2 regions of the Microcystis sp. M083S1 genome follow, and region 2 is predicted to be linked to the other one. Evidence: predicted binding sites of a transcription regulator. Region 2 holds the regulator's gene; the other holds the start of a gene.
What was found. The regulator NtcA, encoded in region 2, controls nitrogen genes in cyanobacteria. The targets are predictions, from matches to a motif close to TTTGTANCNNNNGNTACAAA.
Positions count from the first base shown of each region.

Region 1: IM450_RS20055 (ammonium transporter) is a predicted target of NtcA. The motif match lies at 2,060-2,079, and genes of this name have one in related genera.

Region 1 is NZ_JADBTB010000219.1:13,913-18,907, reverse strand. Features, by position in the region: gene htpG (molecular chaperone HtpG) at 1-457, opposite strand, end outside; gene ribD (bifunctional diaminohydroxyphosphoribosylaminopyrimidine deaminase/5-amino-6-(5-phosphoribosylamino)uracil reductase RibD) at 696-1,793, opposite strand; gene IM450_RS20055 (ammonium transporter) at 2,276-3,712, shown strand; gene IM450_RS20050 (ammonium transporter) at 3,888-4,995, shown strand, end outside.
Region 2 is NZ_JADBTB010000210.1:10,189-17,325, forward strand. Features, by position in the region: gene IM450_RS19315 (CHAT domain-containing protein) at 1-1,393, shown strand, start outside; gene IM450_RS19320 (hypothetical protein) at 1,397-2,044, shown strand; gene IM450_RS19325 (hypothetical protein) at 2,052-2,360, shown strand; gene fabI (enoyl-ACP reductase FabI) at 2,715-3,491, opposite strand; gene ntcA (global nitrogen regulator NtcA) at 3,706-4,383, shown strand; gene IM450_RS19340 (DUF3084 domain-containing protein) at 4,391-5,878, shown strand; gene IM450_RS19345 (Uma2 family endonuclease) at 5,892-6,476, opposite strand; gene IM450_RS19350 (Uma2 family endonuclease) at 6,557-7,132, opposite strand.

The sequences.
Region 1 (4,995 bases), on a different contig from region 2:
CATCACAGCACCAATGGACAGGGGTGGCACCTTCTTGATAGGAAAGAGTATCAATTTCTACTTTTTTAGCCACCATAAAGGCCGAATAAAAACCCAGGCCAAAATGACCGATTAAATCGTTGGCTGATTTTTGGTATTTATTGATAAATTCTTCCGCACTGGAAAAGGCAACTTGGTTAATATATTTCTTGATTTCTTCCCCCGTCATCCCGATGCCATTATCGGTAATTGATAGGGTACGATTTTCTTTATCGATGGCGAGATTAATTTCTGGTTCGGGGACTTCTCCTCTCGCTTCTCCTGCTAAGGAAGCCATTTTTAATTTCGAGATGGCATCAACACTATTGGATATCAATTCCCGCAGAAAAATTTCATGGTCAGTGTAGAGGGATTTTTTGATAATAGGGAAGATATTCTCGGTATGAATCGTGATATTACCTTTTTCGAGTACCGTCATACGTTCAATCACTAAGGGTTTGACTATTCTAACTTTTTTATTTTGCTCGATAATGGCACCATTGATCACAGAGCGATTGCCCAACTTCCTCTAGGGTGATAACCGTACCGATAAAGGGATTTAACGGCAGCGGGGCGATTTCTAGAACTCGCTCGCAAAAATCGCGGTTATTGATGACTTTTTGACTTTTACAAGCGGTTGGTTGAGATTTGCCGATTGAGGGGGAATTGCAGTAGCTCTACTTTTTACTTGGCAGATATCCCTCAATCAAAATATCGGGATTGAGATAATTAACCGTGACATTTTCTAGCTGTAAAGCTTGACTCATTAACTGGAATCCTAAATCACCCACGGCAGTAGGTGCCTGGATTCCCCCGATGATTTTGGGCGCGATAAAAGCGATAATTTTTTGTACCATGCCCTCAGCGATTGCGGCTGCACTTAAACCGCCGCCGCACTCCCACAAAACCTGACAAAATCCCCTCTGATAAAGATTTTCCATCACTAAAGTGGGTGTCACCTCGGTGAGTTCGATCACTTCCACGCCTTTTGTTAATAATTGTTGCTGAAGCTTGACATTAGAATTAATTTGTGTATAGACAAGGGTGGGAAATTGACTGGTATCCCAAAGATGGGCGGAGGGGGGTAAATCAAGCGATCGAGTCATGACCACGCGCAGGGGATTATGATCAGAGAGGCCGTGAGTGGTGAGGTGGGGATTGTCTTGACGGACAGTGCTACCGCCGACGATAATCGCATCACAGGCCGATCGCAATTGATGGACGATTTGGCGAGAAGCGGGGCTAGTAATCCAAGTGCTATGACCGCTAGTAGCGGCAATTTTGCCATCGAGAGTCATGGCATATTTGAGAATACCGAAGGGTTTTTTAGCGGTGATGCGATGGATAAAACCCTGATTGAGTTGAAGACATTCGGACTCCTCCACTCCCACCAGCGTCTCGATGCCTGCCGATGCTAATCTTTGAATGCCTTTCCCCGCCACTAGGGGATTAGGATCGATCATCCCCACCACCACTTTTTTAATGCCTGCTTGCACAATTGCCTCGCTACAGGGGGGAGTACGTCCATAGTGGTTACAGGGTTCGAGATTGACGTATAAAGTGGCACCACGCGCTTTTTCTGCTGCCTGTCTCAGGGCGAAAACTTCCGCATGGGGTTGTCCGGCCCCCGGGTGAAAACCTTCGCCGATAATTGTCCCCTCTTGAACGATCACAGAACCCACCAAAGGATTAGGAGAAGTCCGCCCCAAGGCTTGCCTAGCAAGGGTTAGACATCTTTGCATCATTGTGCGATCGAATTCCGTTGCCTGGGCCATGGTTTATTTCTCCATAATGAGGGGAGACTTTATCGGTGATCAGTGGGAATTATAAATTATGAATTATGAATTATGAATTGGGTGATGGGGAGATGGGGAGATGGGGAGCGGGAACTATAAATTATGAATTATGAATTGGGAGATGGCTGAGAGGGGAGCGCCGGAGAGGGGAGATAGGGAGCGGGGGAAAAAAAGCTGACGGCTGATGGCTGATAGCTAAAAAGCTGATAACTGATCACTTCTCTACTACTATTATTTTAAAGTGAAACGTATCAGAGGATACAGAAATCTCAAATAAAAAAAAACAAAGATCAAAAAACATTGACTACTCACACATCAAGATAAATCCCTAGGTGTTTGGTCTTCTGAAATGATTGACCTCTGTTCCTAGGATTTAGCGGTTGAACGGACATAATTGCTCGGTGATTATTTTCAAAAGTAATGAATCGACCTACTAACTCAACAAAGTAAACGAATTAACGATGAAACGAATTGCTCGAAAATCTGGGGAACTTGTCGGTTTATTACCGAAAATTAACCCTGTCTGGTTAGCCTGTGTTCCTTTGTCTGCGATTATTTTTGTGGTTTGGAACACGGCCGTACAAGCCCAAGATGCGAAACCCCTAACCCCCGAAGATGTGCAAAACGCCCTCAATACAATCTGGGTTTTAATTGCCGCCATCCTCGTGATCTTTATGAACGCGGGTTTTGCGATGCTAGAAACGGGATTCTGTCGCCAGAAAAACGCCGTTAACGTTCTGGCCAAAAACCTGATCGTTTTCGCCCTCTCCACCATATCATTTTGGGCGATCGGTTTCTCCCTGATGTTTGGGTCTGTCAGTAACGAATTTTTCGGTACAGGAGGCTGGTTCCTTAGCAGTAGCGATCCCGCCACCTACGTTATGCCTGCCTCTTTGCCCACCTCAGTGTTCTTCCTGTTCCAAGTCGCTTTCGCGGGAACGGCGGCAACCATTGTATCTGGGGCAGTGGCAGAACGGATTAAATTCGTCGATTTCCTCGTTTTTAGCTTAATTATCGTCGGTATCATGTACCCGATCACCGGTCACTGGGTTTGGGGTGGCGGTTGGTTAGCTGACCTTGGTTTTAAAGACTTCGCCGGTTCGACGGTGGTTCACTCGGTCGGTGGCTGGTCTGCCTTAACCGGGGCGGCAATTCTCGGCCCGAGAATGGGCAAATACATCAACGGTCGCACCAGTGCCTTACCCGGCCATAACATGAGCATCGCGACCCTGGGTTGTTTAATTCTCTGGATTGGCTGGTTCGGTTTTAACCCCGGTTCTACTTTAGCGGTTAATGAAACTGTACCCTATATCGCTGTCACCACTAACCTCGCCGGGGCCGCCGGTGGCATTGCCGCTACCTTTACCGCTTGGGCGAAAGATGGTAAACCCGACCTTTCGATGATTATTAACGGTATTCTGGCCGGTTTAGTAGCCGTTACTGCCGGTTGTGATGGTGTATCCTATTGGTCGGCGGCAATCATCGGTTTAATTGCCGGTGTAGTCGTGGTTTACTCGGTGGCTTTCTTCGATAACCTGAAAATTGATGACCCCGTGGGTGCCACTTCTGTTCACCTCGTCTGTGGTGTGTTTGGAACTTTAGCCGTCGGTATCTTCAACAAAGATGCCGGTTTAATCACCGGTCAATTCCAACTGTTTATTAACCAAATTATCGGGATTGTGGCAGTAGGGGCATTTACCCTGATTGTTAGTGGTATTGTTTGGACAATCCTCAAGGCTACCCTCGGTATTCGTGTTACTCCCGAAGAAGAAATGGAAGGTTTGGATGTGGGTGAACACGGAATGGAAGCCTATAGCGGTTTCGTCAAGGAGTCCGATATCGTTACCGGCGGCCATTATGCTTCCAGTGTTGACATGGAAACGCCTAGCACTCGTTAGGGTAAACCTTGTAAAGATAGATTAACCTATCCCCGACAAAGTTAAAGAGAAAAGGAAGAAGGCCTCGCCCCGATGCGATCGGTGGCTACAATTACCTTCTAAACCTTTTCTCTTTCGGTTTTTTGTCTCTTTCCGGACAGAAAAAATTAATCTTGCTACTAGGCACCAACCGTCAATGAAAAAGATCGTAGGAATAACCATACTTTTGCTGGGACTGGGATTCAATTGCGGAGTTGCCCCAGTTTTTGCGGAAACCATCGCCGCCGCTCCCCCCAATCCGATTAGTGCTGGAGATACCGCTTGGATGCTGATCTCGTCGGCTTTAGTTTTATTAATGACCCCCGGACTGGCTTTTTTTTATGGGGGTTTAGTACGTTCGCGTAACGTCCTCAACACCATGATGATGAGCTTGGTGGCCATGGGCGTCATCGGTGTAACTTGGGTGCTTTGGGGTTATAGTCTCGCTTTTGATGTCACCCCGGGTAAAAGTGGTTTTGGTGAAGGGATTGAAGCTTTTATCGGTGGTCTGGATTGGATTTTTCTCAACGGAGTCACCGCCGCCGCACCTGACAATATCGGTTATGCACCCACCGTTCCCCATCAAGTGTTTATGGTCTATCAGATGATGTTCGCCATCATCACCCCGGCTTTAATTTCGGGGGCGATCGTAGAACGGGTTAACTTTAAAGCCTATTTTTGGTTTTTACTGCTTTGGTCCACCTTGATCTATTCTCCCCTAGCTCACTGGGTTTGGGGTAAGGGTTGGTTGGCTGCCACCGGGGCGCTGGATTTCGCCGGTGGAACCGTTGTTCACATTAGTTCTGGGATTTCCGCACTGGTGGCCGCTTGGGTGATAGGTCCGCGGCGTAGTTTTGGTGTCCAAGCCTATGCACCCCATAATGTGCCGTTTGTTCTTCTGGGTATCGGTTTACTCTGGTTCGGTTGGTTTGGTTTTAATGGTGGTAGCGCGCTTTCCTCTAGTTCCCTAGCCACGACAGCTTTTGTTAATACCACGATCGCCGCTTCGGCCGGGGGTTTGACATGGATGTTTATAGAATGGATTTTACGCGGTAAACCGACAGCGATCGGTATTGCTAGTGGATTTTTGGGGGGATTAGTCGGTATAACTCCTGCTGCCGGCTATGTACTGCCGATTGGGGCGATTCTCATTGGTTCGATCACTGCCCTTACCTGTTTTTTTGCGGTTAGTCTGCGGGCAAAATTGCGCTTTGATGATTCTTTGGATACCTATCCCGTCCATGGTGTCGGCGGGACAATAGGGG
Region 2 (7,137 bases):
GCGATTCTATCAACAACAGGGGCGCCACCTTTTCACCCGACTACGCGCCCAGAAACGCGATAAACCGGCTTTTGAGGCAAAATTCAGCAGTTTTAGTCACCTAGAAATCGATTTACTGATCGAGGAAAATCATCCTCTAGACGCAATTGAACAGGCAGAATTTTATAAAAATCGTTGTTTGACTTGGATTCTCGATAGTTGGCAAGAAAACCCCACCAGTCCCGATTATGCCACTATCCAAAGCCTGACCAGTCCGAATAAGGCGATTATTTACTGGTATCTCAGCGAGGACAATCTCACCACCTTTATTATCACCCCAGAGGCTGATCCCGTCATTCTAGAGCCAGAACAACGCCGTCAACCAGCGCGACAGTTTCGGACTTGGTTAACTGAATGGGATAAACAATACCTTGACTATGCCAGTAAAAAAGAAACCGAGAATAAACAAAATCACCCCTGGAGATTGTCACTTAACAGCCGTTTTGCCCAATTAAAGCGGATTTTACAGATCGATAAAATTCTCGAACCTTTGCCGGTTTCCGTTGATTCCCTGATTCTCATCCCCCACCGGGATCTGCACCGCTTCCCCCTACATACCCTCTTCCCCGAAAAATACACCGCCACCTATCTCCCCTCTGCTCAGGTCGGTTTGCGTCCCCAGTCCAGCGATTTCTCCTATTCTCCCCTCCTCAGCGTCGAAGACCCCAAAACGGAACAAAAACCCATGGATTTCGCCCAACTGGAATCAGCGATTATTAGCCATATCCTGCAACCGAGCCAGAGAATTAGCCCGAAAAAGGCATCACGCGAAAACGTCCGCAAAGCCCTCGAAAATGCCCATAAAACCTTTCATTTCACTGGTCACGGCTTTTATGACTCTTTTCGTCCCCAGGAGTCTGCGATCGCCCTTAGCGATGGTTTATTGACCGTCCGGGATATCAACAAGCTCAACCTCTCTAGTTACCGTCTCGTCTGTCTGGCTGCCTGTGAAACCGCTCTCACCGGTAAGGATGGCATTACCACCGAATACGTCGGCCTCGTCAGTGCTTTCTTGGCAGCCGGTGCGACTAATGTGGTCAGTACCCTCTGGCCGGTGAAGGAGATTTCTAGTGCTTGGTTTATGATTAACTTTTATCAAAGATTATTAGCGGGTGAATCTCCGTCCCTAGCTTTGAAAAATACACAAAATTGGTTAAAAAATATCACTTGGCAGCAAATAGCTAACTGGATCGAGCAACTTGGACAACTTCCCGACCTAAGGGAAGGGGTCGATCGACTGGAGGTGAGGGCGGCGAATACTTTGAAGGAAGGCAGTACAATAGGGCTAGATCAACTAACAGAATATAGTGATCCTTACCATTGGGCGGCCTATACCCTGACTGGACAGGACTAACTTATGGAAATTCCCAAAACAATTATCGATCTTGAAGCGCTGCTAATCGCCCTCGCACAGCAGACTGAACCCTTGCCAGAATATCTACAGCGATCGCTCAAAGAAATTGAACGATTATTAAGGGAAGAACAACCCCAGGCAGCAACACAATTGCGGCAACTTGTCAAGGATTTTCCCCCCCTAGAAAAAGCTTATAAAAAAGCGATCGAAGAGTTAGACGCAGCCTATGCTAACCAAGAACGCACCAAAAGTTTAAGCGTCACTTTTCCCGATAGTTTAGATTTCGAGTCCCTATTTATTAATGATGTTATTCCTAGCCAAGATTGGGTAAAAACTGCCCAAAAATTAGCTGGATCCCCCCTGCCCCCCTTGATAAGGGGGGTGCCGACAGGCGGGGGGATCCCCCTTGATCCAGGATCCCCCCTGCCCCCCTTGATAAGGGGGGTGCCGACAGGCGGGGGGATCCCCCTTGATCGCGAGGGTGCTGATTCCCCTCGATTTTGGGATAAAGCCGATCGCCTGATGGTGGTAACGGTGGGAGGTGCAGCCCTAGGGGGATCGATTGCGGGAGTTTATGGCGCGGTTATTGGTGCGATATTAGCGGCCGGCTGCGGATGGTATATTACTTTTAGGAAAGCAAAATCAGCATAAATTTTTGATGAAGATTGTTAACATTGAAAACTTTCTTTTGTTAATCGGAACCTTGGTTATTACCGCAAGCGTGGCAGTGGTTACAAAAAAACAGCCAAGACGGGGAAACAATAAATCTTATCTAGAAATTCTTTTTGTTTCTGGGTTAAGTTTATCGGCTGTATTGGCAATGTCTAAGGTCGTCCATAAAGTGTTAACTGATGAAGATTTTCAGAATTGCCTTGGCTCGGATAGTCAAATCCTTATTTTGTTAGCTGCTGTTCTCGGTATCTTTATTTCTATTCAAGAGATTTGGAAATTATTTGAAGCGAAGTAATAGAAATGCCAGCTTTATCCATATCCAAAAGTTATACTAAATCCTGTTGAGAAGGTTTTGATCCCCCCTTGATCCCCCCTTAATAAGGGGGGCGCTGATCCCCCCTTGATCCCCCCTTAATAAGGGGGGCGCTGATCCCTCCTTGATCCCCCCTTAATAAGGGGGGCGCTGATCCCCCCTTGATCCCCCCTTAATAAGGGGGGCGCTGATCCCCCCTTGATCCCCCCTTAATAAGGGGGGCGCTGATCCCTCCTTGATCCTAGGGTTGATTCATTGTAGGGTTGATTCATGAATCAACCCTACTACCCTTAATAAGGGGGGTGCTGATGATTTTTAACACCTACCTACTTAAAACTACATTCCCATAATTTCGTAACCGGAATCTACATAAATAATCTGTCCGGTAATACCACTAGCAAGATCACTGGCTAAAAAAGCGGCCGTATTTCCCACCTCAATTTGTGTCACCGTGCGATGTAAAGGAGCGATTTCTTCCACATGATGGATCATATCAAGAATTCCCCCCACGGCCGAAGATGCCAAGGTGCGAATTGGACCGGCAGAAATACCATTAACTCGGATCTTTTGACCACCTAATTCGGCGGCTAAATAGCGAACACTCATTTCTAAACCAGCTTTTGCCACCCCCATTAAATTATAGTTAGGAATTACCTTGACACCACCGAGATAGGTAAGAGTGATAATACTTCCCCCTTCCGTCATCAAAGGTTTAGCCGATCGAGCTAGACGGGTTAGGGAAAAAGTGCTAATATCTAGGGATTTAGTGAAAGCTTCCCGAGGGATGGCGGTAAAATCGCCCGTTAAACCCTCTTTATCGGCAAAAGCGAGACAGTGAATCAAAATATCCAGTTTGCCCCATTTTTCCGCCACTGTAGCGAAAGTATCTTCTACCTGTTGGTCATTTTGGACATCGCAGGGGACATAAAAAGCGGGATTAAGTTCATCGGCCAATTCTCGCACTTTTTTCTCAAAGCGGCCTTTTTCGTCGGGGAGATAGGTGACACCGATATTTGCACCAGCTTGATGGAGTTGTTGGGCAATTCCCCAAGCGATCGAGCGATTATTGGCAATTCCCGTCACTAGGGCGTTTTTTCCCGTTAAATCTAACATAGTTCTCGTTTCTCTTACAAAAATCTCCCCAATAGCCGACCCCAGCGAGATTCGGTATAATAGGGATACAGATAACGGGGCAGCAATGATCACCCCTCCCCCATTGTCTGGCAAAAAGCGCCCAAAACTTTTCCCAGTTTAGCGAGCGGTTGTGTTTAATAGAGGTGACACTCGTTGGATAATAAAAACAATTTTCCCCTTTTTTGGATGTGAGATGGACTTATCATTAATACAAGATAAACCCCTAGCAGATGTGTTCCGTCGAATCGGCAGCGGCAATTTCCCCCCGGTGGTGGAGTTGTTCGAGCGTGGCAAAACGATCTTTTTCCCGGGAGATCCCGCCGAAAGAGTCTATTTTTTGCTGAAAGGAGCCGTTAAGTTATCGCGAGTCTATGAAGCGGGAGAGGAAATTACCGTGGCTCTACTGCGGGAAAATAGCGTCTTTGGTGTGCTATCCTTACTCACCGGCCAGCGATCAGATCGTTTTTATCATGCCGTGGCTTTTACTCCGGTAGAATTACTCTCGGCCCCGATCGATCAGGTAGAAAGGTCCCTCCGCAATAATCCCGATTTATCAATGTTGATGCTGCAGGGGTTGTCCTCGCGGATTCTGCAAACGGAAATGATGATCGAAACCTTGGCTCACCGGGATATGGGTTCACGTTTGGTCAGTTTTTTATTGATTCTCTGTCGTGATTTTGGGGTTCCCACCACCGATGGTATCCGGGTTGACCTAAAATTGTCTCACCAAGCGATCGCAGAGGCGATCGGTTCTACCCGCGTCACTGTCACCCGTTTATTGGGAGAGCTGCGGGATCAAGAAATGGTCTCAATTTACAAGAAGAAAATTACCGTCCATAATCCCGTCGCTCTCAGTCAACAATTTACTTAAATTCTGGATGACTAGCGCTTATATTTTGGTTTTGGCCATCGTGGTTTTAGGTGGTCTGATAGCGGTGATTGGCGATCGTATAGGTAGCCGTATCGGTAAGAAAAGGATGCGTTTATTTAATCTGCGTCCGAAACAAACCGCAACTTTGATGACGATTGTAACGGGAATTTTGATCGCCGGTTCCACTTTAATTGTCTTGTTTGCTTCTAGTAAATCCCTGCGTCAAGGAGTTTTTGAACTGGATCGCCTGTTAAATGAACGTCGTGCTGCTATTAAGGATTTGGAAAGACAGGTAAGAAAAACCACCGAGCAAAAAAATCAGGTGGAAAAAGCGTTAAAAACGGCTAAAAGTGAACAGATAGCCGTGCAGAAACGTCTAGAGGTTCTTAACAAAAATTATCAAGCTTCTCGTCAACGTTTGCGGTTAGTTTCGGGACAGTTGGAAAAGTTTCGTAAGGAAGTGGCTAATTTAAATAATGAACGAGTTATTTTAACTAATCAAAAGGCACAGTTAATCAGTCAACGGGATCAATTGTCCCAACAAAAATCAATTCTTTCTAGTCAGATAAATCAACTACAAACCACAGTTCAAGTTAGAGATAAAGAGTTAGCTAATCAACAAAAGTTATTAACAACCAGACAAGCGCGACTTCAACAGTTGGAAACCCAACAAAAAACCCTACAGCTAGAAATTGATCGCCGGGATCAACGTATTGGAGAACTCGATCGATCGATTGTGGATAAAAATTTAGCTTTGGAACAGCGCGGGGGAAAATTAAAAGATTTAGAAACCCAAATGGCTTTTCTTAAGCGGGAAGTAGAAGTTTTAGAACAATACTATCAAACCTATCAAGAATTGCGGGAAAAACAAATCGCTATTTTCCGCGGACAGGTGTTATCTTTTGGAGCTTTTCGTATTGTTGATCCCCAAGCTATTGTCGCTGTTATTGATAAGTTATTGCGAGAAGCGAATATAAATGCTATCCGTGCCACCCAACCGAATCAGCCTAATTTTGACCAGCGTTTAGTTAAGATCACAAAAGCACAGGTAGAACAGTTAAGTCAACAATTACAGGACGGTAAAGAATATGTGGTGAGAATCCTTTCCGCAGGTAATTATGTCTTAGGAGAAAGCGAGATTCGTGTCTTTGCTGATGTGGTTCCCAATCAAAGAGTTTTTGAGGAGAAACAGGTAATCGCTGCCGTTTCCATTGATCCCCAAAATATGACGGAAGAAGACCTACAAAAGCGTTTAGATTTACTCTTAGCTTCGGCTCAATTTCGCGCTAGAAGTGCGGGAGTTTTAGGGTCAATTCAAGTGGAAGATGGGTTATTAACTACGGTAGTTAACTTTATTGGTCAAGTGAAAAAGTCGGGTAATTCTATCGAGACACTTGAGGCAATTGCTGCTAGTAAAACTAATACGGCTGGCCCCTTAACTTTGCGTTTAGTGGCGGTAAAAGATGGTAAAATTATTTTTAGTACGTCTTCTTAAAAGATAGCTAAAGTTAGGATTTGAGATTAAAATCAACTCCTTCGTAAATATCGACAAGATTTAAGCTAATTCCTAAAGAATCTAGGGATATAATTCCCCTGGCTGGGGTGTATTCTTGCAGTAACCAATTATTGTCTGATGTTTTGCTATAGGATTCTATTAGTATCTCCCCTTGACTGACGAGAAGATATTGGTTTAATTGGGGTATAGAACGATAATAACGAAATTTATCACCCCGATCATAACTAGAGGTGGAAGGAGATAAAACCTCTATAATTAGGCAGGGATTTAAAATTTCATCGTTGCGATTATCACTCAATAATGGTTCCCCGGCAATGATCATTAAATCTGGGTATAAACCGCGATTATATTGGGGTATCCATAGTCGCAAATCACTGGGAAAGACTTCATAAATAGTTTTCCTTAAAGCATTGTCTAACAAGCGAATTAAATTGCGTACCAGTCGATTATGATTGATGCTTCCCCCTGTCATCTCGATAATTTCTCCGTCGTGATATTCGTGTTTAACCTCGGCTATGGTTTCTAAATTACGATATTCTTCTAAGCTGAGGGTTTTGGTAGGAGATCGAGTTAGCATTTTCTCTGTCACAGAATTTTTAATCCTCCTGATTATAACCTAGATCACAGAAAAAAAGGTTATCATTCATAAATTATTCCTCAATTAAAATCAATTCCTTCGTAAATATCAGCAAGATTTAAGCTAATTCCTAAAGAATCTAGGGATATAATTCCCCTGGCTGGGGTGTATTCTTGCAGTAACCAATTATTCTCTGAGGTTTTGCTATAGGATTCTATTAGTATCTCCCCTTGACTGACGAGAAGATATTGGTTTAATTGGGGTATAGAACGATAATAACGAAATTTATCACCCCGATCATAACTAGAGGTGGAAGGAGATAAAACCTCGATAATTAGGCAGGGATTTAAAATTTCATCGTTGCGATTATCACTCAATAATGGTTCCCCGGCAATGATCATTAAATCTGGGTATAAACCGCGATTATATTGGGGTATCCATAGACGTAGATCGCTAGATTGAAGACGATAATTAGTTCCTCTTAAAGCTAATTTTAGCAGGACAATAAGATTAATGAGAATACTATTATGATTGATGCTTCCCCCTGTCATCTCGATAATTTCCCCGTCGTGATATTCGTGTTTAGTTTCTGCGCTAGTTTCTAAATTACGATATGCTTCTAAGCGGAGGGTTTTGGGAGACGATGAAGTCAACATTTTTC